Regions from separate parts of the Streptomyces sp. ATCC 21386 genome, predicted to be linked through region 1. Evidence: riboswitches for the same ligand, from Rfam matches in the RefSeq annotation. Region 1 holds a riboswitch; each other region holds the start of a gene.
What was found. A riboswitch is a leader RNA that binds a small molecule or an ion and turns the genes downstream of it on or off. The one in region 1 is predicted to bind cobalamin.
Positions count from the first base shown of each region.

Region 2: another riboswitch for cobalamin. It lies ahead of GWK25_RS11470 (ABC transporter substrate-binding protein); the one in region 1 lies ahead of GWK25_RS29345 (cobalamin biosynthesis protein).
Region 3: another riboswitch for cobalamin. It lies ahead of metE (5-methyltetrahydropteroyltriglutamate--homocysteine S-methyltransferase); the one in region 1 lies ahead of GWK25_RS29345 (cobalamin biosynthesis protein).

Region 1 is NZ_JAAVVL010000001.1:6,825,245-6,835,461, reverse strand. Features, by position in the region: gene cobO (cob(I)yrinic acid a,c-diamide adenosyltransferase) at 1-47, opposite strand, end outside; gene GWK25_RS29355 (putative cobaltochelatase) at 47-2,089, opposite strand; gene GWK25_RS29350 (cobyric acid synthase) at 2,277-3,803, opposite strand; gene GWK25_RS29345 (cobalamin biosynthesis protein) at 3,800-4,741, opposite strand; cobalamin riboswitch at 4,842-4,974, opposite strand; gene GWK25_RS29340 (DUF397 domain-containing protein) at 5,219-5,425, shown strand; gene GWK25_RS29335 (hypothetical protein) at 5,456-5,767, shown strand; gene GWK25_RS29330 (hypothetical protein) at 5,697-6,203, opposite strand; gene GWK25_RS29325 (helix-turn-helix transcriptional regulator) at 6,245-7,102, opposite strand; gene GWK25_RS29320 (hypothetical protein) at 7,347-7,568, opposite strand; gene GWK25_RS29315 (inorganic phosphate transporter) at 7,600-8,862, opposite strand; gene GWK25_RS29310 (lysozyme) at 9,053-9,802, opposite strand; gene GWK25_RS29305 (class II aldolase/adducin family protein) at 10,009-10,217, shown strand, end outside.
Region 2 is NZ_JAAVVL010000001.1:2,610,026-2,620,242, forward strand. Features, by position in the region: gene GWK25_RS11450 (ABC transporter ATP-binding protein) at 1-140, shown strand, start outside; gene GWK25_RS11455 (ECF transporter S component) at 140-1,078, shown strand; gene GWK25_RS11460 (ABC transporter ATP-binding protein) at 977-1,831, opposite strand; gene GWK25_RS11465 (iron ABC transporter permease) at 1,828-2,889, opposite strand; gene GWK25_RS11470 (ABC transporter substrate-binding protein) at 2,886-3,935, opposite strand; cobalamin riboswitch at 3,976-4,182, opposite strand; gene GWK25_RS11475 (nucleotidyltransferase domain-containing protein) at 4,540-5,181, opposite strand; gene GWK25_RS11480 (Tn3 family transposase) at 5,740-8,781, shown strand.
Region 3 is NZ_JAAVVL010000001.1:2,641,256-2,651,472, forward strand. Features, by position in the region: gene GWK25_RS11585 (bifunctional 2-methylcitrate synthase/citrate synthase) at 1-240, shown strand, start outside; gene folP (dihydropteroate synthase) at 274-1,125, opposite strand; gene metF (methylenetetrahydrofolate reductase [NAD(P)H]) at 1,118-2,029, opposite strand; gene metE (5-methyltetrahydropteroyltriglutamate--homocysteine S-methyltransferase) at 2,106-4,424, opposite strand; cobalamin riboswitch at 4,594-4,816, opposite strand; gene GWK25_RS11605 (3-hydroxybutyryl-CoA dehydrogenase) at 5,006-5,875, opposite strand; gene aceB (malate synthase A) at 5,872-7,464, opposite strand; gene aceA (isocitrate lyase) at 7,565-8,845, opposite strand; gene GWK25_RS11620 (short-chain fatty acyl-CoA regulator family protein) at 9,229-10,217, shown strand, end outside.

The DNA.
Region 1 (10,217 bases):
GTCGTCAGTCCGTCGTCCGGTACGACACTCGGCTGTCCTTGCGGCATTAAGCGGCCCTCCTCGAAGTCCCCTGCGATCCCTGCACATCCCGTACCAGCCCGGCGATGGAGTCCGCCCGCAGCTCGTCCAACGTCACCGCCGTACCGCCCAGTTCACCCGCCAGCCGCCCCGCGAGCCCCAGCCGGACATGGCCCGTCTCGCAGTCCACCACCACGGACGCGAGGCCCTCGGCCGCGAACAGCCGCGCCGCCCGCCCGGCGAGTGCGACGGGCTCCGGCCCGCCGGTCGCCCGGCCGTCGGTGACCACCACGACCAGCGGCCGGCGCGCGGGGTCCCGCAGCCGCTCCACCCGCAGCACGTCGTGCGCCTTGAGCAGCCCGGCCGCGAGCGGTGTCCGCCCGCCCGTCGGCAGCGACTCCAGCCGGGCCGCCGCCGCGTCCACCGACGAGGTCGGCGGCAACGCCACCTCGGCGGCCGACCCACGGAACGTCACCAGGCCCACCTTGTCCCGCCGCTGGTAGGCGTCGAGCAGCAGCGACAGCACCGCGCCCTTCACGGCACCCATCCGCTGGCGCGCCGCCATCGATCCGGAGGCGTCGACCACGAACAGCACGAGATTGCCCTCGCGCCCCTCCCGGGTCGCCTGCCGCAGATCGTCCCGGCGTACCACCAGCCCCGGACCGGACCGCCCCCGCGTCCGCTGATGCGGGGCGGCCGCCTGCACGGTCGCCGCCAGATGCAGCTTGGTCAGCGTGCCACGCGGCCTGCGCGCCCCGGTCGTGCGCCCGTGCTCGGTCCGCGCGCGCGAACGCCGCCCGGCGGCACCCTCCCCGAGCCCCGGCACGCTGAGCACCTTCGTACGGAACGGCTCGGCGGCCCGTACGGCGGACTGCTCCCCGGCGGCCGGAGCCTGCGCCGGGACACTGTCCCCGGACTCGGGCCGAGCATCGCTGTCGCCGCCCCGGGGCCCCTCAGGCTCCGGAGCGGGCGGCTGCCCACCACCACCGGGACCGTCGGGACCGGGGTTGGGATCGTCGTCCTCCGGGCCGCCGTCCCGCGGATCGTTCGAGTTCCGCGGCGGCTCCGCGAACTCCTCCAGCGTCTCGTCGAGCTTGTCCTCGTCGAGCCCGGGCGCGTCGAACGGGTTCCTGCGCCTGCGGTGGGGCAGCGCGAGCAGCGCGGCCCGGCGCACATCCTCCGCGAGCACCTCGGTCCGCCCGGCCCACGCGGCCAGCGCGGTCGCGGTCCGGGCCATCACGATGTCGGCCCGCATCCCGTCCACCTCGAAGGCGGCACAGGTCGCCGCGATCTGCAGCAGAGCCCCGTCGCCCAGCACCACCGACGGCAGCAACTCCCGGGCCGCGACGATCCGTTGCCGTACGTCGGCCTCCTCGTCCGCCCAACGGGCCGCGAAACCGGCCGGATCGTCGTCGTAGGCGAGCCGCCGCCGGACGACCTCCACCCGCTGGTCCGGCTCCCGCGAGGCCGCGACCTCCACGGTCAGCCCGAACCGGTCGAGGAGCTGGGGCCGCAGCTCGCCCTCCTCGGGGTTCATCGTCCCGACCAGCAGGAACCGCGCCGCATGCCGTACGGAGACGCCCTCGCGCTCCACGTACGAGGCGCCCATCGCGGCCGCGTCGAGCAGCAGGTCGACGAGGTGGTCGTGGAGCAGGTTCACCTCGTCGACGTAGAGGATGCCCCGGTGCGCGTCCGCGAGGAGCCCCGGCTCGAACGCCTTCACCCCCTCGGACAGCGCCCGCTCGATGTCGAGGGCGCCGACGAGCCGGTCCTCGGAGGCGCCGACCGGCAGCTCGACCATGCGGGAGGGCCGGGTCTCGAACGCCGGCTCGTGCGGCCCGTCCGGACAGGCCGGGTCCGGCTTCACGGGGTCGCAGGAGAACCGGCAGCCGACGACGACCTCCACCTCCGGCAGCAGCGCCGCGAGCGCCCGCACGGCGGTGCTCTTGGCGGTGCCCTTCTCGCCGCGCACCAGCACGCCGCCGATGCGCGGCGAGACGGCGTTGAGGAGCAGGGCGAGTTGCAGGTCGTCCTGCCCGACGACGGCGGTGAAGGGGAAGTGCGTGCTCACGCGGTGGTCCCTCCTAGGGGTGAATGAATGAGACGAGTGCGGACCGGCGGGACGACAGGAACGGGGCACAGCCCCTTCCTTTCAGGGGCGCGGGGCTGTGACATCTGCGGCTGCGCCGCGTGGGCGCGAGAAGCCCCACCGGCCGGCAGCCGACGCTCCGTCCTGCGGCGGGGACGACCCGGAGCCCTCATCCCGGCACCCCCGGTGCTCCCGGTGCTCCCGGCGGCACGAACGGCAGCCCGCTCGGCGCGCCCGACTCGATGAGCCGCCACAGCGCGTCCGTGTCCGCGTGCTCCTCGATCAGGTCGCCGAGCCGGTCGAGCTGCTCCTCCCGCAGTGCGGCGAACGAGGTGCCGGGGGCCGGTACGAACCGGCGCCCCGAGGCGGCGGCCACCTCGCGCAGGAAGGCCCGCCGGAACCCGTCCGACTCCAGCGACCCGTGCCAGTGCGTGCCCCAGGTCTGCCCGACCCGGCACCCGTCCAGGAAGGGTTCGCCGCCCAGCACCTCGGCGATGCCGTGATGGATCTCGTACCCCTCGACCCGCTCTCCGAGGGCCTGCCCGACGGGCCGCGTGAGCGTCTTCTCCGGGGCGAACCGCACCCGGACGGGAAGCACCCCGAGCGCCGGGACATGCCCCACGCGGCTCTCGACGTCGTCCTCGATGTGCTCCCCGAGGACCTGGAAACCCCCGCAGATGCCGAGGACCGGCCGCCCCTCGGCGGCCCGGCGCAGCAGCGCCTCGGCGAGTCCCCGTTCCCGCAGCCACTCCAGTGCCCGGACCGTGCCCCGGGTCCCCGGGACGACGACGAGATCGGCGTCGGCGAGCTCCTCGGCCCGGTCCACGAACCGCACCACGACACCGGGTTCGGCGGCGAGCGCGTCCACATCGGTGAAGTTGGACATCAGCGGAACCGCGCACACGGCGACCCGCAGCACGTCCTCCCCGACGGGCGGCGCGACGTTCGACTCCCGCACCGTCCCCCGCAGCGAGACCCGCAGCCCGTCCTCCTCGTCGATGCCGAGCCCGTGCCGGAACGGCAGCACCCCGTACGTCCGCCGGCCGGTGAGCCCGTGCAGCATGTCCAGCCCCGGCTCCAACAGGGAGACGTCGCCCCGGAACTTGTTGACGAGGAACCCGGCGACGAGGGCCTGGTCCTCGGGGGAGAGCAGCGCGACGGTCCCGAAGAACGACGCGAACACCCCACCGCGGTCGATGTCGCCGACCACGAGCACGGGCAGCCCGGCGTTCCGGGCGATCCCCATGTTGACGATGTCGGTCCGCCGCAGATTGATCTCGGCCGGAGAGCCGGCCCCCTCGCAGATCACCGCGTCATACGTGCCCCGCAGCTCGGTGAGACAGTCCAACACGGTCCCGAGCAGCCGCTGTTGCCGCCCGCCGTGATAGCCGCGCGCACTCATCTCGCCCACGGGCTTCCCCAGCAGCACCACCTGACTGCTGCGCTCGCCCCCGGGCTTGAGCAGCACGGGGTTCATGAGCGCGGTGGGCTCCACCCGGCAGGCCTGGGCCTGCATGGCCTGCGCCCGCCCGATCTCGGCTCCCTCCTTCGTCACGAAGGAGTTGAGCGACATGTTCTGCGCCTTGAACGGCGCGACCTTGACGCCCCGGCGCACCAGCCACCGGCAGATCCCGGCGGTGACCACGCTCTTGCCGGCGTCGGAGGTCGTCCCGGCGACCAACAGCCCGCCACTCATCCCCGACTCCTCGACCGCAGCAGCGACACACCCGCACCGATCCCCAGAGCCAGCCATCCGACCCGCCGGGACAACCGCACGGCCCGCTCGATGTCGCCCACGGCGACGGCGCGTCCCTCCCCATTGAGCACAGGCCGGTGCTCGACCCGCCCCCCGTACGACAACGTGCCCCCCATCCGCACTCCGAGCGCCCCCGCGAACGACGCCTCCACGGGCCCCGCGTTGGGACTCGGATGCCTGTGCGCGTCCGCGCGCCAGGCCCGTACCGCCCCCCGGGCGTCCCCGCCGGAGGCCGCGGCCAGCACCGCCGTCAGCCGTGCCCCCGGCCACCCCACCACGTCGTCCAGCCGCGCGGAGGCCCAGCCGAACCGCCGGTACCGCTCGGACCGGTGTCCGACCATGGCGTCCAGCGTGTTGACGGCCCGGAACCCCAGCAGCCCGGGCACACCCGCGACGGCTCCCCACACGAGCGCCCCGACCACCGCGTCCGACGTGTTCTCGGCGACGGACTCCACGACCGCCCGCGCGATCCCGTCCGCGTCCAGCGCCTGAGGGTCCCGCCCGCACAGATGCGGCAGGCGGTCCCGCGCGCCGTCGACGTCCCCCGCCTCCAGGGACCGCCCGATCGCCCGGGCCTCCCGCCCGAGTGAAGTCCCCCCGACGACGGCCCAGGTGGCGGCGGCGGTCAACGCGACGGAGGCGGCACGCGAGGGGCGTACGGCGGACGAGGCGACGGCCCCGAGCGTCACGGCGCCACCCGCGCACACGGCGGTGTGCAGCGCGCCCCACCCCCGGTGGTCCCGCCACAACACCCGCTCCACGGCGCCGGCGGCCCGCCCGAACGCGGCGACCGGATGCCCCCGGCGAGGATCACCGAGCAGCAGGTCACCGAGGATTCCGGCGGTGGCGCCGTACGCGAACACGCGGTCGGCACGCACCGGTTCAGCCGATCGCGAGGTCGGACGAGGGACCGGTACAGGCACTCAGGCGGCAGCCGCGCATGGCGATATGTCCTCACTCAGGGTGTCCACGCCCTGGTTCGACGAGACCGACGGCGAGAGTTCCTGGCTCCCGGGAGGTTCTTCCCCGGTGACAGTGGCGGGACCGCGCCGGAATCGCACCGGCTTCCTCTCCTGCCGTCGTACATGGCCCCGGCAGTCCACCACGCTCCCGGAAGACCCGTCAACTTGCTGTTGACCTGCGGCGCAGGGGTGTGCTCAGCCCCACATCGCTGAAATATCGCCAGACGCCCGAATCGGCTCTTTCTGCGCTCTTCTCCGATACCCAGGCTGGGAACACTTGAGGGAACGGCAGTACGAAAGCACCGCACCCACGCGGAGGCGGGACACTACGCTCGGGTCGTCGCGGTGGACGCCGTGTCGGTGCGCTGACTCTTGGGCTTGGAGGAGGTCGGTGTGATCGGCAGGGAGTCGTCGGCACGGGTGTGGGTCAGGAGCAGCTACTCCGACAACGGGGGCGACTGCGTGGAAGTGGCCGCCGGGCACCGGCGCGTCATGGTCCGTGACTCGAACGGGAATCGTGACGCGCTGCTCGTCTTTCGCTACGCGGCGTGGTGTGGTTTTCTGGCGGGGCTTGTGGACCCGGGAGCGGGCGGATCGTGAAGATCCGCTCGGGGGACGGGAGGTGCACACATGGGAGACCGAGCGAAGGAGACCGCCTCGGCGCGCCTGCGGAAGCCGGGCGTCTGGCGGCAACGGGTGACGGCGGCTGCCCCACTGGCGCTGTTCTGCTCCGTGATGGGCGTGCTGTCCGTCGGAGTGGGCGCCCTGGCCGCGCTGCTGGTCCCGGGCGGTGAGGTGCGTGCTCTGGTCTGGCTGGTGGTGACCGTGCTCGGTGCCGCCGGGGCCGGCCTGTGGTGGGGGCTCACCCCGGTCACGGAACGGCTCCGGGTCCTGAACCGGGCGCTGGGGGAGGCTCGGCCCCGGCGGCCGCACCACCGCTGACGGCGCCGTTGCGGGAGTCGGCTGAGCGGTGGCGCAGGAGCCTGCCCAGCCATGCGCCGAGGGCGGTGACGAGGGCCGCACCGACCGCGCCGATCACCGCCGAGCCGAGCGGCGACACCCCGCCCAGCGGAAGGCCCGGACCGAATCGGGTGGCGACCGAGATGCTGAACAGCAGGACGCTGCCGCACGCCGTGCCGAGCAACAGCCGCACGGACAGCAGCCGGACGGCTCCCGCCACCCGGGCGCTCTCGACCTGGATCAGGGCCTCCGCCCACTCGGGGTGCTGCATGGCGTACGCCTTGAGGGCGCTGTCGCTCAGCTCGGCCGGCTCTTCCCGGTCGGTCTGCTCGGGCGGGACTCTTGGCGTGTCGTCCGCAGGGGTGGCGGTGGACGTACGCAATTCCCGCCACCACGCTCGTACTCCGAAGACCGCCATGAGGCCTCCCCCCGTTCGTCGCCCGGGCATCCCGTCCCGGGTCAGTTGTCGTCCAGACTCTCCCTGATCGCGTCGAGCGCCTCGATCATCCGGTCGCCGTCGTACGCGATGGAGCTGATGTCCTCGAAGCACTCCTGGTAGCGCGCTGTGAGGCCCAGGTCGTCACGGTTTGTCAGTCCCCCCGTGGGGCCCTCGATGTAGAGCAGATCGTCGTCGTCCTTGAAGCCGAGCAGAATGAACGGCGTGGTGGTGCTGTAGTGCGCCCCGACGGAGAACGGCAGCAGTTGCAGGGTCACCCGGGGATGCGTCGCCATGGTCTTGATGTGGTCGAGCTGCCGTCGCATGACGGCGGGGCCGCCGACCGCGCGCCGTACGGACGCCTCGTCCAGGACGATGCCCACCTCGGGGCCGCTGTCGCCGTCGAACAGCCGCTCCTGGCGGCTGGAGCGCAGCTCCACCTGCCGCCGTACGCGCGCCTCGGAGGTCCTGGCCGTGAGCAGCGCGGTCGCGTAGTCCTCCGTGTGCAGCAGCCCGGGAAGGACGATGGGGTTGTACATGCGGATGGTGGCGGCGGCGCCCTCGTACCCCAGGTACTGGGCGAACTGGGGGGAGACAAGGTCGCTGTACTGCGCCCACCAGGACTGGCCCTTGGAGCCCCGTGCCGCCTCCTCCAGCTCCGCTACCAGGGCGGCGTCCGTGACCCCGTACTGCTGGAGCAGTGCCCGCAGGTCCGTTACACCGAGGCTGACCGTCCCCGCCTCGATCCTGATCACCTTGGACAGGGACCACTCCAGGCCCTGCGCGGCGTCCCGCTGGGTCTGCCCCGCGCTCTCGCGCGCCTTGCGCAGCTCGATTCGCAGCCTGCGTCGATTCAGGCTCGGATCGATGTCCCTGGCCATGGTGCTCCCTGCCACATGTCGTCCCTGACTTGTCGGGCCGCCACCTTCGTCTAGTAACTCTCTCTTAGAGTAGGTGAGTTGGCGACCGGCGGCTAGCCGTCGTCAGTATGACATGTGTCGTTTCGTGGAGGTCGCCGCGCTACTCCGAATGCAGAGAAAACCCCCGTAAGCGTCACAAGACGCCCACGGGGGTTGAATCTGTAGTTGTCGGTGTCGGCCCGAGGGGACCGTGGGAGTTCCGGTATCAGGTCATGATCAGGGAAATCCCGTACGCCACTGCCGCCGCGCACAGCGCGAAGCACGCGTACGCCCCAGTGGTCGCGAACGCCGCCGAGTCGCCCCGGGCCGACGCCGCCTCCCGCTTGGAGAGGCCGACGATCCCCAGGGTGAAGAGGCCGACGAGGGCCACGGTGACCACGAGGCTGACTCCGAAGACGGAGCCGAGGGCTGCCCAGTCGATGTGCATGGTGGTGTTCTTCCTCAGGAGGTCGCGGGGCTCAGACGGCGGGCGTCGGCGTCGACGAGTTCGCCGGGGCCGTGGTCTCGGCGGCGACCGCGGCCGCGGGGGCCGGGATGGCCGCCGAGAGCTCCTCGGTCACGGTGCCGACGGGCGGCGGTGTCACGGCGGCCATCGCCGTGGTCACCACACCGGGCGGCTCCTCGGTGTCGTTGACGTTGGTGTGGTCGACGACCTCGCGGCGCGAGATCACCCAGATCGCGGCGCTGGAGGCGACGAGGAAGACCGCGACGACGGCCGTGCCCCAGCTGCCGAAGGCCGTCACCCACTCGGCGAGCGCGGCGACCAGCGCGGCGGCCGGCAGGGTCAGACCCCAGGCCACGAACATCCGGGTGGCGGTGGACCAGCGGACCACGCCGCCCTTGCGGCCGAGACCCGCGCCCATCACCGCACCGGAGACCGAGTGCGTCGTGGAGAGCGAGAAACCGAGGTGCGAGGAGGCCAGGATGACCGTGGCCGCGCTGGTCTGGGCGGCGAAGCCCTGCTGCGGCTGGAGGTCGGTGAGGCCCTTGCCCATCGTGCGGATGATGCGCCAGCCGCCGAGGTAGGTGCCGAGCGCGATGGCGAGACCCGCGGAGACGATGACCCACACCGGCGGGTCGGAGTCGGGCGCGAGGGCGCCGCCGGCCACCAGGGCGAGGGTGATGATGCCCATCGTCTTCTGGGCGTCGTTCGTGCCGTGGGCCAGGGAGACCAGGCCCGCGGAGGCGATCTGACCGGCGCGGTAGCCCTTGCCGGAGGCCTTCTCGCTCGTGTGCTGTCCGAGCTTGTACGTCAGCCGGGTGGCCAGCATCGCCGCGATGCCGGCGACCAGCGGGGCCGCGACGGCGGGGATCAGCACCTTGGTGACGAGCACGTCGCCGTGCACACCGCCGAGGCCGACCGAGGCGATGGTGGCGCCGACGAGACCGCCCATCAGGGCGTGCGAGGAACTGGACGGGAGCCCGACCAGCCAGGTCAGCAGGTTCCAGAGGATGGCGCCGACGAGCGCCGCGAATATGACCTCCGGCTGGATCCCGGACTCGTCGACGAGTCCCTTGGAGATGGTGTTGGCGACCTCGATGGACAGGAACGCGCCGACAAGGTTGAGCACGGCGGACATGGCCACCGCGACCTTGGGCTTCATGGCGCCGGTCGAGATGGTGGTGGCCATCGCGTTGGCGGTGTCGTGGAAACCGTTCGTAAAATCGAACGCGAGCGCGGTGATGACCACGATCGCGAGGATCAGCGAGAAGTTTTCCATTTACCCGGGCTTCTTTCGGACGTCAGTGGCATGTGGACCGTAGGCAACCTGGGTGAACGGAAGATGAACTGAGGCAGGCGCGCGGGTGTAATGAACGAGGTGTCGCCCCTCCGCTTGTCGGCCGGCGGGCGACCGGGGCCGCGCGGAGCGGCGGTCCGGCCTTCGAACGGAGGCGGAACACCAGGGTCCGCTACCCCCGGGCGAACTCCTTGAGCCGGTTCGTGGACCCGTTGAAGAGGTTCTGGTCACCCGGCAGCCGCCCGCTGCCGTTGTCGTACTGCCAGATCGTCCAGAACTCCCACCCCGCGGGCAGTTCCCCCGCCCCGGCGGAGTCGTACAGGGCCAGCCACAGCGCGTGGTTCCCGCCGAAAGCCGGGCTGTTGCCGGTGCAGGTCTTCCACCAGTGGGTGGTCGTGTAGATCACCGGACGGCGGCCCGTGAGGCGCTTCACCTCGTCACTGAACGACCGGATCCAGCCGACCATGGCGTCGTCGCTCAGGCCGTAGCACTTCCTCTTCCGGTCGTACGGGTTGTATTCGATGTCGAGCGCCGGCGGCAACGTCCAGCCGTCCGCGCGCCAGCTGCCCCCGTTGCCCACGAAGTAGCGGGCCTGGGACTTCCCGGACGACTGGTGGGGCAGGGCGAAGTGGTACGCGCCGCGGATCAGGCCGGCCTCGCGCGAGCCGTTGTACTGCTGGGCGAAGTACGGGTTGCGGTAGGTGGTGGACTCGGTCGCCTTGACGTAGACGAACCGGGCGCCCTTCGACTTCGCGCTCGACCAGTCCACCGTCTTCTGGTGCGAGGAGACGTCGTGCCCCCTGGGTTTGGCGGCGGCCGAGACGGGCGGCTCGGCGAGCGCGGTTCCCCCGAGGGCCAGCGCCGCGACGGAGGCGGCGCATACGCGGTTGCGGAGACGGGACGACTTGGGATCGGTGGCCATACTTCCCCCCGGAATGGCGTTTGTACGACAAAACACCCGGAGATTACTGGAAGATCACTGGATCCCGGTCGATCACCGGCCAATCCCAACTCCCCATGACCTATGCGCATATGAACCCATCGCCGGGTCACGCCCCGCTGTGTATGCAGGCCTGGCCCTCGCCGGGCCGCGATCCGCCGTCGACGCCCGCCTGGCAGGATCGCGGCATGGTCGAGCAGCAGGGGAACGGGAACGCCCGCGGCGAGCGGGGCGACGCGGTCGAGGGTCCACGGGGCGCGCGGGACGCGCGGCGGGGCGGAGTGCCGGAGGACGTGGCGCGCGCGTGGCACGACCTCGTCGGGACGGCCCGCCGGACGGTGGCCGACGGGCTGGTCGTGGGCACCTCCGGGAACGTGTCCGTGCGGGTCGGGGACAC
Region 2 (10,217 bases), 4.2 Mb from region 1:
GCCCCACGACGGAAGTCATCGTCTCCTCGCCTGTCTTCGCCCCACAGACGGCGAAAATTATGGCCCCGCTGCCCTACCTGACGGTCGGCCAGGTCGAAGAAGCACTCGCCGTCGGCAGCGACGGGGGGAAGAACCCGTGATGTCCCGAGCGGCAGCGGCCATCCGGCTCACGCCGCGCGTCGGCATCGTGATGACCATGGCGGCCTTCCTCGGAGTGGTCGCGTTCTTCTGGCCGTTCGTCGTCGCTCCGGGAACGTTCGGCTCGAACTACGCGCCCCCGCTGATCTTCGGCGTGCTGCTCCTGCTCGTCCTGTGCGTGGTGCTGTCCGAGATAGCCGAGGGCGGCATCGACTCCAAGGCGCTGGCGATGCTCGGCGTCCTATCCGCAGTCAACGCGGCACTACGCCCCCTCGGAGCCGGGACTGCCGGCATCGAGACCGTCTTCTTCGTCCTGGTACTGGCGGGGCGGGTGTACGGGCCAGGCTTCGGCTTCACACTCGGTTGCACCTCGCTGTTCGCCTCCGCGCTGATCACCGGCGGGGTCGGCCCGTGGATGCCGTACCAGATGTTCGGCTGCGCGTTCGTCGGTATGATCGCCGGCTTCCTGCCACGGGCGAGTGGCCGCCGTGAGGTGCTGCTCCTGGCCGTCTACGGATCGCTCTCCGGCTATCTCTTCGGCTTCCTCCTCAACCTCTCCTTCTGGCCGTTCTCCCTCGACCCGAACAGCTCGATCGCCTACCTTCCCGGTCTGCCCTTCACCGAGCAGTGGCAGCGCTACATCGCCTTCGACATCGCGACCTCCCTGGGCTGGGACACAGGCCGCGCGGTCACCAACTTCGTCTGCCTGATGCTCGCCGGGCCCGCGGTCCTGACCACGTTCCGCCGGGCTGCCCGCCGGGCCAGCTTCCGGGCCCCGGTGCGCTTCGCCGCACACCGACCCGGGCCTCTCGAAAGCGCTGACCTTCAGAGTGCCTGTTCAGTCCTTCGCGGCCGTGCCCAGGAAGCGGATGTGCGGCCGGTCGCCGGGACCGGGGTAAGTGACTGTGGCGCGGACGCCGTAGACGTCGGCGATCAGTGACTCGGTGAGGGTTGCCGCCGGGGTGCCCGCGGCTACGACCCGGCCCTGCCGGAGGACGACGACCTGGTCGCAGTACATGGCCGCCAGGTTCAGGTCGTGCAGGGCGATGACGCTGGTGACGGGCAGTTCGGCGACCAGGTTCAGCAGGTCGAGCTGGTGCTGGATGTCCAGGTGGTTGGTCGGTTCGTCCAGCAGCAGCTCGCGCGGCTCCTGGGCAAGGGCGCGGGCGATCTGGACGCGTTGGCGTTCGCCGCCGGAGAGCGTGTGCCAGGGCTGGGCGGCGCGGTCGGTGAGCCCGGTGCGTTCCAGTGCGGTGCGTACGGCGTCGTCGTCCGCCTCGGTCGGGGGTGTCCAGGCGTGGCGGTGCGGGATGCGGCCCAGGCGTACGACGTCGAGGACGGTCAGCTCCACGAGGGTGTCGGCGTGCTGGTCTACGACGGCGATCCGTCGGGCCACGGCGCGGCGTCCCCACTCGCCGAGCGGGCGCCCGTCGAGGGTGACGACCCCGGAGGCCGCGGTGAGCACTCCGGACAGCAGCCTGAGCAGGGTCGACTTTCCGGACCCGTTGGGGCCCAGCAGCCCGGTCACGGAGCCGGGGCGCGGTGTGAGGCTGACGCCGTCGAGGATCAGCTGCCCGCCGATCGCGCGGCTGACGCGGTCGGCGCTGAGGGTGGACGGTGCCGCCGCCCCGGGTTCCGGGACGGGCCGGGGCGGTTGGACGTTCTCGTCCCGTCGCTCGGTTCCGGTCGTCATCGCATCCTCCTCGTGCGGTACAGGACCAGGACGAACGCCGGGACTCCGACGAGCGAGGTGACCACGCCCACCGGCAGCTCCTGGGGGTCCAGGACGGTACGGGCCAGGGTGTCGGCCCAGACCAGGAACACAGCACCCGCGACCGCGGTGACCGGCAGCAGCCGGCCGTGCCCGGGGCCGACGAGGGCGCGCGCGGCGTGCGGCAGGACCAGGCCGACGAAGCCGATCGCGCCCGCTGCGCTGACCAGCGCCGCCGTCAGCAGTGCGGTCACACACAGCAGTACCGTCCGGGTACGGGCCACCGCGACTCCCAGGGTGGCTGCCGCGTCCTGGCCGAACGCGAAAGCGTCCAGGGTGCGCGCGTACCCGAGGCACACCACCAGGGACAGGGCAAGGACGGCGAGGCAGAGCCAGACCTGGCCCCAGTCGGCGCCGCTGAGCGAGCCGAGCAGCCAGAACAGCACGCCACGGGTGGTCTCCGCGTCGGCCGCCGTCATCACGATGAAGGAGGTCAGTGAGGAGAACAGTTGCATCACGGCAACGCCCGACAGCACCACCCGGTCGGTGCTTCCGCCGAGGATGTGGCTGAGCAGGAGCACCAGTGCGAACGACACGAGCGCCCCCACGAACGCGCCCCCGGACAGGGACAGGGCACCGCCGGCGCCGAGGACGACCACGACGACGGCACCGGTCGACGCGCCGGAGGAGACGCCCAGCACGAAGGGGTCGGCGAGCGGGTTGCGCAGCAGCGATTGCATCACCGCCCCGCAGACCGCCAGTCCGGCGCCGCACACGGCGGCGAGCAGTGTGCGCGGCAGCCGCAGGTTCCACACGATGCCGTCCCGGATCGGGGACACCTCCGCGGTGCCCCAGCCCAGATGGGAGGCGATGACGGACCAGACGTCGCCGACCTCGATGTCCGCCGGGCCGATGGTGACGGCCACGGCGACGGAGAGGGCGAGCACGGCCAGTCCGACGCCCAGACCGACCGTGGTCCGCACAGCACCGGGGCCCGACCGCAGGGGCCGGGCCCCGGGCGGACGCAGGGCGGTGGTCATCCGGCGAGCCCGTACTCGCGCAGTGCCGCGCCGACGGTCTCGACGGCTTCGACGTTACGGATCGTGGGGTTCATCGCCTGGCCGGAGAGCAGCACGTACCGCTTCTTCTTCACCGCGTCCATGTTCTTGGTCGCCGGGTTCGACTCCAGGAACTCGATCTTCTTCTCGGCGGTCTCCGCGGTCTGCTGCTTACGGACGAGGTCGCCGATGACCAGGACGTCGGGGTTGCGGTCGGCGACGGTCTCCCAGTTCACCTGCGGCCACTCCTGGGTGGAGTCGTCGAAGACGTTCTTGGCACCGAGTTCGTCGGTGACGATGCCCGGCGCGCCACAGCAGCCCGCCATGTAGGGGGACTCCTGGTTGGCGAACCAGTAGAGGATGGTGGCCTTCTTGGCGTCGGTCCCGGCCGTGGCCTCGGCCACCCGGTCCTTCAGCTGTGTGATCAGCTTCTCGCCGCGCTCCTCCACACCGAAGATACGGGCCAGTTCACGTACTTCCCGGTACACGGTGTCCATGGCCAGCGGTTCGGTCCGGGAGCCGTCGCTGGCGCCCTTGTTGTCCTTGCCCACACAGTCGGCGGGCGAGAGGTAGGTCGGTACCCCGAGCTCCTCGAACTTCTCGCGCGGGGCCACCCCGCCCTTACCGAGGGTGGAGGCGAAGGAGGCGGCGACGAAGTCCGGTTCGGTCCCCAGGACCTTTTCGAACGACGGCTGGTTGTCCGCGAGCCGGGGCACCTTGGCGTTCGCCTTCTCCAGCCCCTTCATGACCGGGTCGGTCCAGGTCGCGGTGCCCACCATCCGGTCGGCCAGGCCGAGGGAGAGCATGATCTCGGTGGTGCCCTGGTTCAGGGACACAGCCCGCTTCGGCGGGGCCTTGACGGTCACCTTCTCACCGCAGTTGTCGAGCGAGACAGCTTGCGCTTCGGCGTCTGCGGACGTGCCGGAGCCCGAGGCTCCGCCGGACGACGAGCCGGAGCCGCAGGCCGAGAGCAGGAGCACTCCGGACAGGAGCAGGACAGAACTGCGAGCAGGATGTGACAGGCGCACGACGTGGGTTCCTTGGCGTCGGGGCCTATTCGCGAGGCCCGCTCGGACGGTGGCTGCCAGCAGGTCTTCGGACTCGGGATCATCCAGACGGAGCGCCTTCCCGGACCCGGCTGTGACCGTCTCCAGTGGCTGTCGCCCCGCCCGTCACCCTCACCGCTGCGCGTCAGCTCCGGATTGTCACCGGATTCCCTGACCCGATACGCGTACGACCGCGTTCACGAGTTCGACTGGCAGGCCGAAAATTACCATAGGCTTACCTAACTTCCGAAGTGCCCGGAGCGTCCTCCAGCGGTCGAGCGCCGGACCCGAGGTGAGCGCGCTCCGCCTGACCCGGCCCCTGGCACCGGTAACTCGCCGACCTGTACGTGCCGTTCGGCTTCTCGGTAGAGGTCCCGCGCAGTCTCGGCTGGTAGAGCGATAAGAAGCCCAGGAAGCAAATGGAGGGAACGGGCTCGTGGACGGCTCCAGGCCGCCTGTGTGCCGCGACGGCTGACGGCTGCGCCTTGGCTCTGCACGGTGCGCGCGAAAGCGCCGCTGCGCGATTGGGGGCGGGCGCGGATTGGCGACGGCTACTGGATACGCGAGCCCACCAGGGCAGCGTCGGCTACACGTCCGCAATCCAGGGATGTCCCGGGTGTACGCGGGCGAGTAGCTCGGCCAGGGTTTCTCGCTGAGCCGAGGTCATGTGTGGGACGGTTGCGTCGAAGTCTGCTTGATCCTTTCGGCGGGCGCCCTTGGCCTTGAACAGCAGGACGAGTTCGGGTGCCAGATAGGGGATGCCGTCTTGGGTGTGGTGGATGATGTCGCGGTAGGGAAGCCGGATCCTCTCGTCGCGTCGGCAGATCCAGGTGTCGCCGTCGTGCGGTTCGCGGAACACGTCGAGCAGGTAGTTTCCGGTGACCGGATTGCGGAGCCATGTCTGATGTACGGCGGCCAGCACGTCTGGTGTGGCGTCCTCCCAGATCCGACCGCTGCCTGCCGCGTCGAAGACGTATCTGGGAAAGCGGTTGCGGACCTCGGGAAAACGCGTGGCCGGAATCCCGATCTCGATGTCCCCATGCGCGCGTGTCTGTCTGCCGCGGAACAGGTCCAGTGCCCAGCCCGCAGCCACATACCAGGGCGTGCCGATCCCGGCCAACTGCTGCGCAACGTCACTCGGGGTCCAGCAGGAAGACCACCTGGCGTGGAGAGCTTCGATCTCGTCGGGGGACAACTCGGCGCCAACGCTGGGCAGTTGCTCGCTCACTGCGGGAATCTATCAGCGTATCGAAGATCCCTGGGCGTGGCCGATGAAGGAGAGCAACCGGCCTGGAACCATACGCCGCTCGCGATCACGTATTGTCACGAAGCGGTTGGAGCCGCCTGCTGGCGACGGACCTGACCACTGAGGCGCGACACGACGTAGGAACAGATTTCCGCGCCGCGTACGCGTCGGCGACCGGGACGGTGATCGACGTGGGCGCGCTACGGGCCGGCTGCCTGTGGAGCTAGCGACTCCTCTCGCGCTGCATCTCGTCGCGATGAAGGCGCAGCGTCTCGGCTCTGGCTCGATCGATTGCCCATCCTGGAAGGTTGCCTGGCGGCGGCTGACGACTGGGACGCACTCTCGCTGATCGTGTGAGGCCCGAGACGAGCGGTATCTCGGGGAGAAGCAGCTGCTGCGAGAATGCCCCGATGAGGGGTGCCGGTAAGAACGCTGTCACCAGCCGCAAACGGCGATGATCTTGGGAGGACGTCACCCGCGTGGGTGAGTCCGAGGCGTACAGCTGCGGTGGGTGAGGCTCCGCGAGGACGATCGGCGATCGTGGCCCGTACTCCGTTAGACCTGGATGAACTCGTCGAGCACTGGACGCTGCTGAAGGATGAGCAGGGGCTCGTGTCCGGCAAGCGCGGTGCGACGCGCCTTGGCTTCGCAGTGCTGCTGAAGTTCTATACGCAGTACGGCCGGTTTCCCCGGAACCGGGCAGAGCTTCCCGGCGAGGCTGTGGAGTTCGTCGCCCGGCAGGTACAGGTTCCCGCCTCGGAGCTGGAGTCCTACGACTGGACGGGCCGTACGGTCGAGTACCACCGTGCGCAGATCCGGGAGCACCTCGGCTTCCGCGAGTGCAGCGTCGCGGATGCGGAGAAGCTGACGGAGTATCTGGCCGAGCACGTCGCGCACAAGGAACGCAGACCCGAGCAGGTACGGGTGGAACTGCTGGCCCGCTGCCGGGAGGAGAGCATCGAGCCGCCCACGCCGGGCCGGTGCGACCGCATCGTGGGGGCCGCTCTGCGGGAGGCCGAGGAGTCGCTGACGGGCCTGATCTCCTCGCGGCTGACTGCGGAGAGTATCGAGCGGATCATGGCTCTGGTGGCGAGTGGCACCGACGACCAGGACGACGCCCGACCCGCGGGCGGCGGTACGGAGGGCGAGGATGTGCCGCCAGTGCTGGGGAAGGTCAAGGAGGCTCCGGGCAACGTGAGCCTGGAGACGATGCTCACCGAGATCGACAAACTCCTGGCGGTGCGGGCGATCGGTCTGCCACGGGATCTGTTCGTCGACGTCGCGCCGAAGGTGGTGGCCGGCTGGCGGGCGCGGGCCGCGGTGGAGTCGCCGTCCCACCTGCGGACGCATCCGGTGGCGCTGCGGGTGACCTTGCTGGCCGCGCTGCTGCACGAGCGCGAGCGGGAGATCACCGACACGCTGGTGGAGCTGCTGATCTCCACGGTGCACCGGATCGGGGCGCGCGCGGAGAAGAAGGTCACCGAACAGCTGATCAACGCGTTCAAGAAGGTGTCGGGCAAGGAGAACATCCTCTTCAAGCTCGCCGAGGCGTCGCTGGGCACCCCAGAGGGAACGGTCCGCCAGATCGTGTTCCCGGCGGTGTCCGGGGGCGAGGCGACGCTGCGGGAGCTGGTGCACGAGTTCAAGACCCGGGGGCCGGTCTACCGGCGCACGGTGCAGACCACGTTGAAGGCGTCCTATACCAACCACTACCGGCGCGGGCTGATCAAGCTGCTGGACGTGCTGGAGTTCCGTTCCTCCAACAATGCTCACCGGCCGGTGATCGAGGCCCTGGCGCTGGTGACCCGGTACGCGAGCGCCGGGAACACGACGTACTACCCGCTGGGTGAGACGGTGCCGGTGCACAAGGCGATGGGCGGGGACTGGGCGGAGGTCGTCCACCGCACCGACAAGCGGGGCCGGCGCCGGGTGGTGCGCATGGTCTACGAGGTCGTCGCCTTCCAGGCCCTGCGCGATCAGCTCAAGTGCAAGGAGATCTGGGTGGTCGGCGCCGACAAGTGGCGCAACCCGGACGAGGACCTGCCGCAGGACTTCGAGGCGAGGCGGGCGGAGAACTACCGGGAGCTGCGCAAGCCGCTGGACGCCGCGGTGTTCGTCGACGAGCTGCGCGAGCAGATGACGGCAGAGCTGACCCTGCTCAACGACCAGATGCCGAAGCTGTCCTGGCTGGACATCGCGGAACGGAAGTCCGGCGCGATCCGGCTGACGGCGGCCGAGGCCCAGCCCGAGCCGCGCAACCTGCGCAGGGTCAAGGCCGAGGTGCAGAGGCGTTGGGGCATCGTGCCGCTCGTCGACATGCTGAAGGAAGCGGTGCTGCGGACCGGCTGCCTGGACGCGGTCACCTCCGTCTCCGGCGGCGGCAGCCTCGCGCCGGAGGTGCTGGCCGAACGCCTGCTGCTGGTCATCTACGCGTACGGCACGAACACCGGCATCAAGGTCGTGGCGTCCGGCGGCCACGGGCACACCGAGGACGAACTCCGCTACGTGCGCCGCCGGTATCTGTCGGCGGAGTCGGCCCGTGCCATCGCGGTCCAGATCGCGAACGCCACCTTCGCCGCCCGCAGCGCCGAGTTGTGGGGCCAGGGCTCGACCGCGGTCGCCTCCGACTCCACGCACGTGCGCGCCTACGACCAGAACCTGTTCACCGAGTGGCACTCGCGCTACGGCGGTCGCGGGGTGCTCATCTACTGGCACGTGGAGAAGAAGTCCCTGGCCATCCACTCCCAGCTGATCAACTGCACCGCCTCCGAAGTCGCCGCGATGATCGAGGGCGCGATGCGGCACGGCACCACGATGGACATCGAGGCCAACTACACAGACAGCCATGGCCAGTCGGAAATCGGGTTCGGCGTCACGAGGCTGCTGAACTTCGTCCTGCTGCCCAGGATCAAGCGGATCAACAAGGTCAAGCTGTACCGGCCGGTGGCCGGCGAGCCGGACGCCTACCCGCAGCTGACCCCGGCGCTGACCCGCCCGATCCGCTGGGAACTCATCGCCCAGCAGTACGACCAGATGATCAAGTACGCCACCGCGATCCGGACACGTACCGCGTCCACCGAGGCGATCCTGCGCCGCTTCACCCGCAACGCCTCCCACCCCACCTACGCTGCGATGCTGGAGGTCGGCCGCGCCCAGAAGACCATCTTCGTGGCCCGCTACCTGCGGCTTCGGGACCTTCAGCGGGAGATCGAGGAGGGCCTGAACGTTATGGAGTCCTCCAACGGCGCCAACTCCGTCATCGCCTACGGCAAGGGCGGCGAGATCGCCTCGAACCGGCGCGACGAGCAGGAGATGTTCGTGCTGTGCCTACGGATCTTGCAATCGGCCCTGGTCTTCGTGAACACCTTGATGCTCCAGGACATCCTTGGCGAACCGGAGTGGGCCGACCTCCTCACGCCCGCCGACCGGCGCGGCCTGACCCCGCTGTTCTGGTCCCACGTACGCCCGTACGGGGAGGTGAACCTTGACATGGGCGCCCGCCTCAACCTCCCCGCGGCCTCCGTACCTGGCCCCCGGGCCCCGGCCGACCAGACCCCGCGAACCACAGTGGAGAACGAATGAACCTGCGCCCGTACGGCACGAGCGGGCAGCATCTACGTCTTGCGTGGCGCAACATCGACACGTGGCTACCCCGGACCCGTACCCGGACCCACTGTGCTGGCCTCGCCTATATGGTGGCGCCTGCCGGTCGACGACCGAGAGGCGCCACCGGTCCGGCGTCGCACTCGCCTTCTGGACCAACCGCCAGGTGCCGGCGCGGCCTGTGCGAGTTGCTGGATGCGCGACAGCGAGGCCGACATCCTCTGCTGTGACGGCGGCCGGTGGCCCCCCGGCAAGGCTCCTGGGCTCACCGGAAGGGGACTGCGAATGCATCGCCCCGCGGCCAGGCAGGTCACCCGCAGTAAACCCGCACCAGCCGCCTGATGGCGCAGCTGATGCCCATCAACTGAATTCTTGCCCCTTCGCGAACCAACCCATCGGGTCAGAACGCAGATGGTGTCCTGGTCCACACGGGCCATCAGATGCGTCGACTGGCCGCTGTGATGGGTGAGCTTCAAGTCAACTTGACTGAGTCGTGACATGAAGCCCAGGAGGCAGCGGCTGAGGCATCCGGAATCACGGATGGAGCGGGACGGGGTTGCGAAATCTACCGCAGCGCCACTATGCGGAGGATCTCCACCGAGGCGTCGTGCGGCCACGGATGCGGTCATTCCGCACGGCCAGGAACGAACCCACCCCTATTGCCCGCACGCGCGTTCGATCGCATGCTGTCGATTCCGCCAGGCGGATGGAACTCGAATGCGGGCCTGCCGGTTGCGATCCCTCGCATGTCCCGGCCTCCATCCGGGGCGGGGCGCCAACTGGACGCCTGATCCGCCGGGGCGAACTGTTGCCGACCGGATTATCGAGAGGGGGAATGCATGAAGATCATCCGTAAGCCCAAGCGTCCGAACACGGCTCACCACTGCTGATCCAGCTGGCCGTGCGGGGGTCGACGACGTTATCGGCCCCCGCGCGGCCGCACCGACGAATGGGACGGGGGGATAGAAATGCGGCACGACGTGGCGTCAGGCGTGGTGCTCTGCCCATGCCCGAACGAACCAATGGTCATCTCGACGGTCGACGGTCTGCTGGCCCGGCTGGGCAAAGCGCAAGCCGATGTCCTGCGGGGTCGGCGGGGCCCAGATCCAGCCGTGGAGCGCGAGCTACGAGATGCTGGCCTCCTTGCTCGTGCCGACAAGGCCGAAGATGGGCGGATCCAGTTCGGCTACGCCGCGAAGTTTCTGCGCCGCGGACTGTCCGTCCAGGTTCAGGGCGGTCCTGACACCGTCGAGGCATGCCTGCAGGCCCTGAGTTCGTTGGTTCCTGACGCCGCTCATGAACCATGGACGGTGACGCTGCTGCTGACCGCGCCGTGGAGCAGTGAACTCCCTGACACCTTGGACCGGCTCATGACTGCGAGCCCGGGCCTGCGCATCCGCACTGTCGTCACCGCG
Region 3 (10,217 bases), 4.2 Mb from region 1:
GCGGCCCTGCGGCACGCCATGCTCACCCGCAAGGGCATCCACCCCAACCTGGACTACCCGGCCGGACTCGCCTACCACCTGATGGGCTTCGACATCCCCGCCTTCACCCCGATCTTCGTGATGAGCCGCATCACCGGCTGGACCGCCCACATCACCGAACAGCTCGCCCACAACGCGCTGATCCGGCCTCTCGCCGCGTACGACGGACCGGATCAGCGGGCGGTACCGGCGGCCGGGTAACGCTAGGCACGCGTCGGCACGTTCGTCTCCGCGTCACCAGCCGTTCTCCTTGGCGGATTCCAGGGCTTCGAAAACGGTGAGCGCGTCGCGGAGGGCGGCGACATCGTGGGTGCGGATGAAGTCCGCCCCACTGCGCGCGGCGTACAGTTCCGCCGCGAGTGTGGCCGGACCGATGTCGGAGAGGGCGCTCCCGGTGAGCGTTCGCAGGAATGATTTCCGGGAGGGGGAGACGAGCACCGGTACGTCGAAGCGGGATTTCAACCGTTCGAGACCGGCCAGGGTTTTCAGTGATGGTTCGGGATCGCTGCCCAGGAAGTAGCCGAGTCCCGGGTCGATGACCAGTCTGTCGTGAGGGATGCTGGCTGCTTCCAGCGCGGCCAGGCGGTCGGCGAAGAACTCGTCGATTCCTCGGCACACCTGCGTGGGGTCGGTTCGCACCTTGGTGGCGGGGCCGTGGCGCTGTATGGAGTGCATGACGATGAGCCGGCAGCCGGTGCTCGCGATTTCCTCGTACCGGGCGGGATCGCCGAAGCCCTGGATGTCGTTGAGATAGGTGGCGCCCCGCGCGGCGGCGAATCGCTGGGTGGCGGGCTGGTAGGAGTCGACCGACACCGGGATGCCCTCGGCGACCAGCTGGTCGAGCACGTCCGCCAGCCTCCTCATCTCCTCGGCCGCGGTCACCTGCCGGGAGCCCGGATGACTCGCGGCGGGCCCGAGCTCGATGACGTCGGCCCCCTGCGAACACAGCCGGCGGGCGTGAGCCACCGCCGCGTTCGCGGTCAGGAATCTGTCCCCGTCCGAGAACGAGTCCTCGGTGATGTTGACGATCCCGACCAGCGAAGGGCGGCGGATTCCCACGGGGGAGTGAGCTGGGCGCTTATCCATGGAGTCCAAGATTCTGATAGATCTCTGTCGTCACCGTCGAGAAATTCATGGTCATGAAATGCAGCCCGGGAGCCTCTTCCGCCAGCAGCTGGCGGCACATCGCGGTGGCATGGTCGATTCCGAGTGCCCTGACCGTTTTCGGGTCGTCCTGCGCGGCGAGCATGCTCTCGGCCAGCCGGGCGGGAACGACGGCGGTGGAGAGCGTGGGAATGCGTCGCAGCGAGCGGATGGTGGTGACCGGCATGATCTCCGGGATGATCGGTGTCTCGCATCCGGCCGCTGCCACCCGGTCGCGGAAGCGCAGATAGTCCTCTACGTCGAAGAACATCTGGGTGATGGCGTAGTCGGCTCCGGCCCGGCACTTGTCGACGAAGTGGTGGATGTCGCTGTCGGGGTCGGGGGAGCGGGGGTGCGTCTCGGGGAAGGCCGCGACGCCGACACAGAAGTTTCCGGACTCCTTGATCAGGCGGACCAGTTCGGCGGCGTACCGGACTCCCTTGGGATGCATTCTCCAGGGACCGAGCGGGTCACCGGGCGGGTCACCGCGCAGAGCGAGAATATTGCGTACGCCCTGGTCGGCGTAGTGGCCGAGAATGTTGCGGAGTTCGGCGACGCTGTGGTCCACCGCGGTGAGGTGGGCGACTGGGGTGAGGGTGGTCTCCTGGGCGATCCGCCCGGTGACGCTGACCGTTCGGCCTCGCGTCGAGCCGCCGGCGCCGTAGGTCACCGAGACGAACGTGGGCGACAGCGCCTCCAGACGGCGGATCGCGGCCCAGAGGCCGGCTTCGGCCGCGGTGCTGCGCGGCGGCATGAATTCGAATGAGTAGGAGCGGCCTCCGCGTGCGAGGAGGTCGCGGATGGATACCGCGCTGTCCGCTCTTGTGCTGGGGATACCGAGGGCCATGTCTGATGCGTTCTCCGGTGCCGGGGGCCGGGGAAGGACGGCAGATGCGTCCTTCCCCGGCCGGCTGGGTCTTCCGTCAGGACGAGGAGAGTTCCTCGCGGACCGTGCGGGCGGCGGCGACCAGACTTTCCAGAGAGGCGCGGGTCTCGGGCCAGCCGCGGGTCTTCAGCCCGCAGTCGGGGTTGACCCACAGCCGTTCGGCAGGGATGGCCTTCAGGCCCGTGCGGAGCAGCTCGGCTGCCTCCTCACTGCTCGGCACGCGCGGGGAGTGGATGTCGTAGACACCGGGTCCGGCCTCTCGGGGGTAGCCGTGGGCGGCGAGTTCGCGGGCGACCTGCATGTGCGAGCGGGCGGCCTCCAGACTGATGACGTCCGCGTCGAGGTCGTCGATGGCGTGGACGATGTCGCCGAACTCGGCGTAGCACATGTGCGTGTGGATCTGGGTGTCGGGCCGCACCCCGCTCGTGGTGAGCCGGAACGCCTCGGTCGCCCACGCCAGATAGGCCGGGCGGTCGGCGGCGCGCAACGGGAGCGTCTCGCGCAGCGCGGGCTCGTCCACCTGGATCACCGAAGTCCCCGTCGCCTCAAGGTCGTTCACCTCGTCGCGCAGGGCGAAGGCGACCTGGCGGGCGGTGTCGCCCAGGGGCTGGTCGTCGCGGACGAAGGACCAGGCGAGCATGGTGACCGGGCCGGTGAGCATGCCCTTGACCGGCTTGTCGGTGAGTGACTGGGCGTACGACGTCCAGCGCACTGTCATCGGTTCGGGGCGGGAGATGTCGCCGGCCAGGATCGGTGGGCGGACGTAGCGGGTGCCGTAGGACTGGACCCAGCCGTGCTGGGTGGCGAGGTAGCCGGTGAGCTGTTCGGCGAAGTACTGGACCATGTCGTTGCGTTCGGGCTCGCCGTGGACCAGGACGTCGATGCCGGTCTTCTCCTGGAAGGAGATGACCTCCTGGATCTCGGCCTTGATGCGCTCCTCGTAGCCGTCGGTGTCGATGCGGCCAGCGCGTAGGTCGGCGCGGGCGGTGCGCAGTTCGGTGGTCTGCGGGAACGATCCGATGGTCGTGGTCGGCAGCAGCGGCAGGCCGAGGTGGGCGCGCTGGGCGGCGGCGCGTTCGGTGTACGGCTGGGAGCGACGGGCGTCGGCGTCCGTCGCGGCCTCGGCACGGGACCGGACGGCCGGGTCGCGGGTGATGGGCGACGTGGCGCGGGAGGCGAGGTCGGCGCGGTTTGCGGCGAGTTCACCGGTGATGGTGTCGGTGCCCTGGGCCAGCCCCTTGGCGAGGGTGACGATCTCGGCGGTCTTCTGCTTCGCGAAGGCCAGCCAGCGCAGGATCTGCGGATCGATGTCCCGCTCGGCCGCCGTGTCCAGCGGCACGTGCAGGAGCGAGCAGGAGGCCGCGACGTCGACGTGGTCGGCGAGGCCGAGGAGGGTGCCGAGGGTGGTGAGGGACTTCGTCAGGTCGTTGATCCAGATGTTGCGGCCGTTGACGACACCGGCTACCAGGCGCTTGCCGGGCAGTCCGCCGACGGCGGCCAGGGCGTCCAGGTTGGCGCGGGCGGCCTCGGTGAAGTCCAGCGCGAGACCCTCGACCGGTGCCTTGGCCAGCACTGGCAGGGCGTCGCCGAGCCGGTCGAAGTACGAGGCGACGAGCAGCTTGGGGCGGTCGGTGAGGGCGCCGAGGTCGCGGTAGGCGCGCTCGGCGGCGTTCAGCTCGGCCGGCGTGCGGTCCTGCACGAGGGCGGGCTCGTCGAGCTGCACCCACTCGGCGCCGGCCGCCCGCAGGTCGGCGATCACCTCGGCGTACACCGGCAGCAGCCGGTCCAGCAGCGTGAGCGGCTCGAAGTCCGCCCGCACGCCGGGAGCGGGCTTGGCGAGCAGCAGGTAGGTGACGGGTCCGACCAGCACGGGCCGGGCGGTGAGGCCCTGGGCGAGGGCTTCCTTGAGCTCGGCGACCTGCTTGCCGGAGTCGGCCGTGAAGACGGTGTCGGGGCCCAGTTCGGGGACGAGGTAGTGGTAGTTGGTGTCGAACCACTTGGTCATCTCCAGCGGAGCGAGCTCCTGGGTGCCGCGGGCCATGGCGAAGTAACCGTCCGTCGCGTCGGCGTCGACGGCGGCGCGGTGGCGCTCGGGGATCGCGCCGACCATGACGGTGGTGTCGAGGACGTGGTCGTAGTACGAGAAGTCACCGGTGGGGACCTCATGGATGCCGGCGTCGGCGAGTCGGCGCCAGTTGCTCTGCCGGAGTTCTGCGGCGGTGGCGTGGAGGGCGTCGATGGTGACGCGGCCCTTCCAGTAGCCTTCGATCGCCTTCTTCAGTTCCCGGTTCTGGCCCTGACGGGGGGAGCCGTACACGGTGGCCCGTGCTGCCGCGGCTGCGGACTTCGCTGTCACGGAGATCTCCTTCGCGAGATGAATCCCTGAGATCCCGGGGATGGGACGAGAGCGCGAAGGGAACGACGGACCGGACGGCGACGACCCCGCGCGGCAAAGGCACGGTCGTTCCGTCTGGTGTGTACGCCGACCCGCCCACGAGGTCACCGGGATGTCCGCGCACGGAACGGTCCGCACGCGGGCAGTTGGCAGGTCTTCGGACTCACGGGCACGCCCTCCGTGACGGAGGACACCTACTGGCCGTCGCTTCCCAGGCCCGGTACCTCGGACCCAGTGCGTATGACGGCGGTCGTTCCCGCTCACCGCTGCGGGGCAGTCCCGGATTCCCACCGGGTTCCCTCTTACGACACCCCGCCTGGCGGACGGGGCGAACCAGCTGCTGCGGTCAGCCTACGGGGCGGCGCCGCGAAGGGAAGAGCGCCGTCCAGCATCCGGAAGGCGGGTCCGGGCATGCCTCGGCTGGCACGGCGAGGGGCGGGAAGCGCCGCACACGCGCTTCCCGCCCCTTTCCCGGTCGCGCCGCGCGGGACCCTCACCCCTCGCGGCGGTGCGGGCCCCTCAGCCCGCGTCGTACCAGGCACTCAGCCCTGGTCGTAGGTGTGGAAGCCCCGGCCGGTCTTCCGACCGAGCAGTCCCGCCTGCACCATCCGCATCAGCAGCGGCGGCGGCGCGTAGAGGGCTTCCCGGAACTCGTCGTAGAGGGACTCAGCGATGGAGGCCACGGTGTCCAGGCCGATCAGGTCGGCCAGCTTCAGTGGTCCCATCGGGTGGGCGCAGCCCAGTTCCATGCCCGCGTCGATGTCGGCGGCCGTGGCGAACCCGGACTCCGCCATCCGGACGGCGGAGAGCAGGTAGGGGATGAGCAGGGCGTTGACGACGAAGCCGGCCCGGTCCTGGGAACGGATGACCGTCTTGCCGAGCGCGCGGGTGGCGAAGTCCTCCACGAGAGCTGTCGTCTCGGCGGACGTGTGCAGCGAGGTGACCACCTCGACCAGCGGCAGGACGGGGACGGGGTTGAAGAAGTGCAGGCCCACGACCCGGTCCGCGCGGCTCGTGGCCATGCCCAGCCGCATGACCGGCAGGGAGGAGGTGTTGGTGGCCAGGACGGCGGCAGGACCTTCGACGATCTTGTCCAGGGCGGCGAAGATCTCGGTCTTGGCCTCCGGGTTCTCGACGACGGCCTCGATGACGAGCTGCCGGTCGGCCAGGTCGTCCAGGCCGCCGGTGAAGACGAGTCGGGCGTGAGCATCGTCGGCGGCCTCGCGGCTCAGCTTGCCGCGTCGTACGGCGCGGTCCAGGGAACCCGCGATCCGGTCGCGGGCGGCGCGGGCGGCGACCGCGTCCACCTCGCAGACCACGGTGTCGAGCCCCGCCCGTGCACACACCTCGGCGATCCCCGCCCCCATCTGCCCGCCGCCGACCACGCCGACGCGCGTGATGCCCGCGCTCACGCCCGCACATCCGATCGGCGCACGAGGTGGCGGGTGTAGGCGTCGGGGGTGAAGAACAGTGGCAACTCGCCCGTCAACGCGGTCCGTTCGAAGAGGGCGCGGATGTCGTCGACGCGCGCCCACGGGCACTCGGCGCCGAGCGCCATGATCTCGTCGGAGAGCAGCTCCATCACTGTCTCGCGGTCGATCACCCGATGCCGCAGCCACTGCCAGATCTGCACACGGGCGATCTCGGCGGTGGCCACGTCCTCCATCAGTCCGTCGATGGCGACCGCGCCCCGGCCGCGCAGCCAGGCGGCGTAGTACCGCAGCGCGACGGAGACGTTGGTGCGGACGCCCTCCGGGGTGGGCGGGCCGCTGATCCGGCGGACGGACAGCAGGTCGGCCGGGGTGACCTCGACATCGTCGCGGGTGCGGTCGAGCTGATGGGGACGCTCACCGAGGACACCGTCGAACACGTCCCGGCAGACGGGGACGAGCGCCGGATGGGCGACCCAGGAGCCGTCAAAGCCGTCCTCGGCCTCGCGCTCCTTGTCCAGCCGGACCTTGGCGAGCGCGGCCTCGTTCGCGGCCGGGTCCTTGCCCGGGACCTGGGCGGCCATGCCGCCGATCGCGTGCGCGCCGCGCCGGTGGCAGGTGCGGACGAGGAGTTCGGTGTACGCCCGCATGAAGGGGGCGGTCATCGTCACCTTCGCCCGGTCGGGGAGAAGGAAGTCGGTGCGGTGGCCGAAGGTCTTGATCAGGCTGAACAGGTAGTCCCAGCGGCCCGCGTTGAGACCGGAGCTGTGCTCGCGCAGCTCGTAGAGGATCTCCTCCATCTCGAACGCGGCGGTGATCGTCTCGATGAGGACGGTGGCCCGGATCGTGCCGCGCGGGATGCCGAGCAGTTCCTGGGCGAGGAGGAAGACGTCGTTCCACAGGCGGGCCTCGTAGCGGTTCTCCAGCTTGGGGAGGTAGAAGTACGGGCCGTACCCGCCGTCGATCTGACGCTGGGCGCAGTGGAAGAAGTACAGGCCGAAGTCGACGAGGGCGGCGGGCACGGGCCGGCCGTCGAACTCCAGATGCTCCTCATCGAGGTGCCAGCCACGCGGACGCACGACGATGGTCGCGAGTTGCTCACCCAGCCGGTACTCCTTGCCCTCCAGTGTGGTGAAGTCGATCCGGCGCTCGATGGCGTCGAGCAGGGTGAGCTGGCCGCCGATGACGTTGTCCCAGAGGGGAGCGGTGGCGTCCTCGAAGTCGGCCATCCACACCTTGGCGCCGGAGTTGAGGGCGTTGACGGCCATGCGCCGGTCGGGCGGGCCGGTGATCTCGACGCGCCGGTCGGTCAGACCGGGCGCGGGCGGCGCCACCCGCCAGGTCGGGTCGTCGCGCACAGCGGCCGTGACCATGGGGAAGTCGAGAGGCGAGCCCGATGCCAGCCGCAGTACCTGCCGGCGGCGTTCCTTCATCAGGTCCCGCCGACGTGGTTCGAACGCCTCGGCCAGCCGGCCGATGAAGTCCAGGGCGGCGGGGGTGAGGATCTCGTCGTGCCGGTGTCCCGGAGCGGCGAGGACGCGGACGTGGTGGGTCAGTGTGGTGGTGGACATCGGGCTCTCCTGAGGGATGGGAGCGGAGGGGGACGGAGACGGTTCGTCCCCCTCCGCTCGGCCGGGGGCCGGCCGGATGGCGGGTGTCCGGCCTGGTGGCCTAGTGGAACTGCTCTTCCTCCGTCGAACCGGCCAGCGCGGTGGTGGAGGAGGCGGGGTTGACGGCGGTGGAGACCAGGTCGAAGTAGCCGGTGCCGACCTCGCGCTGGTGCTTGATGGCGGTGAAGCCGTGGGCCTGCGCGGCGAACTCCCGCTCCTGGAGGTCGACGTAGGCGGTCATGCCGTGCTCGGCGTAGCCGCGGGCCAGGTCGAACATGCCGTGGTTCAGGGAGTGGAACCCGGCCAGCGTGATGAACTGGAACTTGTAGCCCATCGCCCCCAGCTCCCGCTGGAACTTGGCGATCTGGTCGTCGTCCAGCGCGGCCTTCCAGTTGAAGGAGGGCGAGCAGTTGTACGCCAGCATCTGGTCCGGGTACTGGGCGTGGATGGCCTCGGCGAACTCGCGGGCCTGGGCGAGGTCGGGGGTGCCGGTCTCCACCCAGATGAGGTCGGCGTACGGGGCGTAGGCCAGGCCGCGGGCGATGACCGGCGCCATGCCGTTGTGGACCCGGTAGAAGCCCTCCGCCGTCCGCTCACCGGTGACGAACTCGGCGTCGCGCTCGTCGACGTCGCTGGTCAGCAGGTTGGCGGCCAGCGCGTCCGTGCGGGCGATGATCACGGTCGGTGTGTCGGCGATGTCGGCGGCGAGCCGGGCCGCGTTGAGGGTGCGGATGTGCTGGGACGTCGGGACGAGGACCTTGCCGCCGAGGTGGCCGCACTTCTTCTCGGAGGCGAGCTGGTCCTCGTAGTGGATGCCGGCGGCGCCGGCCGCGATCATGCCCTTGGTCAGCTCGAAGGCGTTCAGCGGTCCGCCGAACCCGGCCTCGGCGTCGGCGACGATGGGTGCGAGCCAGTCGGTCGAGCTGTCGCCCTCGCTGGTGGCGATCTGGTCGGCGCGCAGGAGGGCGTTGTTGATGCGGCGGACCACCTGGGGGACGGAGTTGGCCGGGTACAGGCTCTGGTCGGGGTAGGTGTGCCCGGCCTGGTTGGCGTCGGCGGCGACCTGCCAGCCGGAGAGGTAGATGGCCTGGAGCCCGGCCTTGACCTGCTGCACCGCCTGGCCGCCGGTGAGCGCGCCCAGCGCGTGGATGTAGTCCAGCTCGTGCAGCTGGCGCCACAGCCGCTCGGCGCCGCGCCGGGCCAGGGTGTGTTCCTCACGGACGCTGCCGGAGAGCCGTACGACGTCCTCGGCGCTGTAGGTGCGCTCGATGCCCTGCCACCTCGCGTCGGTGGCCCAGCGCCTGGCCAGTTCCTCGGCCGCCTGCGTCGTCGCTTCTGCCATGACTGTCACCGTTTCCTCGGTCTGTACTGGCTGCCAATCCCGCCGTCCGGATGAACAGAGGTGGCACTGCGTGTCGTCTTGCTGGGATGCGGCCCGCCGTCACCCCGGAGGGCGAAGGTGAGCAACGCTGCCGGCGTGGTGCGCCGCGGATGCCGGGATCTCCGACGTCAGGGCAGTGAATCGTGCCCCGGGTTCCGGGCGGTATCGGCCGGGTCCGGCGGGCCGCACTGAAACTCTGGCATTGGCACTGAGTGCCATCAACCGTGGAACAATGCCAACTTCTGCGAATCTTCTCGCCGCGGATTGCCAACTTTGCGAAGGTCTGAGTGGCGGGTTCGTCCCGTACGCTGACCGGGTCGGGACGCCTGGTGGGAGGAACGCGGGTGAGCAAGACGTACGCGGGTGCGCGGCTGCGGCGGCTGCGTGAGGAGCGCCGTATGAGCCAGGCGGAGCTGGCCCGCGTCCTGGGTATCTCGCCGAGCTATCTGAACCAGATGGAGCACGACTCCCGCCCGCTCACCGTGCCCGTCCTGCTCCGGCTCACGGAGACCTTCGGCGTCGACGCCGCCTTCTTCTCCGAGCGCGACACCGCCCGCCTGGTGGCCGACCTGCGCGAGGCGCTGACCAGGGAGATCGCCGCTTCCCGGGTCTCCCCGTCCGACCTCGCCGAACTGGCCTCGCGGATGCCCGCGGTCGCCCAGCTCCTGCTCGACCTGGGCCGCCGCAACCAGCGGCTGGCCGAGCGACTGGCCGGGGCGGCGGACGGCCGAGGCGCAGAGCGGGAAGCCGCGCCCTCACCCCACGAGGAGATCCGCGACTTCTTCTACCGCCGCCAGAACTACCTCCACGACACCGACCTGGCCGCCGAGCACCTGGCCGAGGAGATCGGTGTCCGGCCCGGCGAGGTGATCGGGGCCCTCACCGCGAGACTTGCCGGGACACACGGGATCCGTCTCGCCGCGGAGTCCGGCGAACGGCTGCACCGCTACGACGACCGAACCCGCACCCTCCACCTGTCCTCGCGGCTGCGGCCCGGTCAGCGCGCCTTCCGCATGGCGACCCAGCTGGCCCTGCTGGAACACGGCGAGGAGCTGGGCCAGCTGGCCGCGGAGGACTTCGAACCCGGCTCGCAGGCTCACGCGCTGGCCCGGATCGGGATCGCCAACTACTTCGCCGCCGCGCTGATCCTGCCGTACACCGTCTTCCACACGGCCGCCGAGGAGGTGCGTTACGACATCGAGCGGCTCACCGACCGCTACGGACTCGGCTACGAGACCGTCTGCCACCGCCTCAGCACTCTCCAGCGGCCCCGACTGCGCGGTGTCCCCTTCTCCTTCGTCCGGGTCGACCGGGCCGGCAACATGTCCAAGCG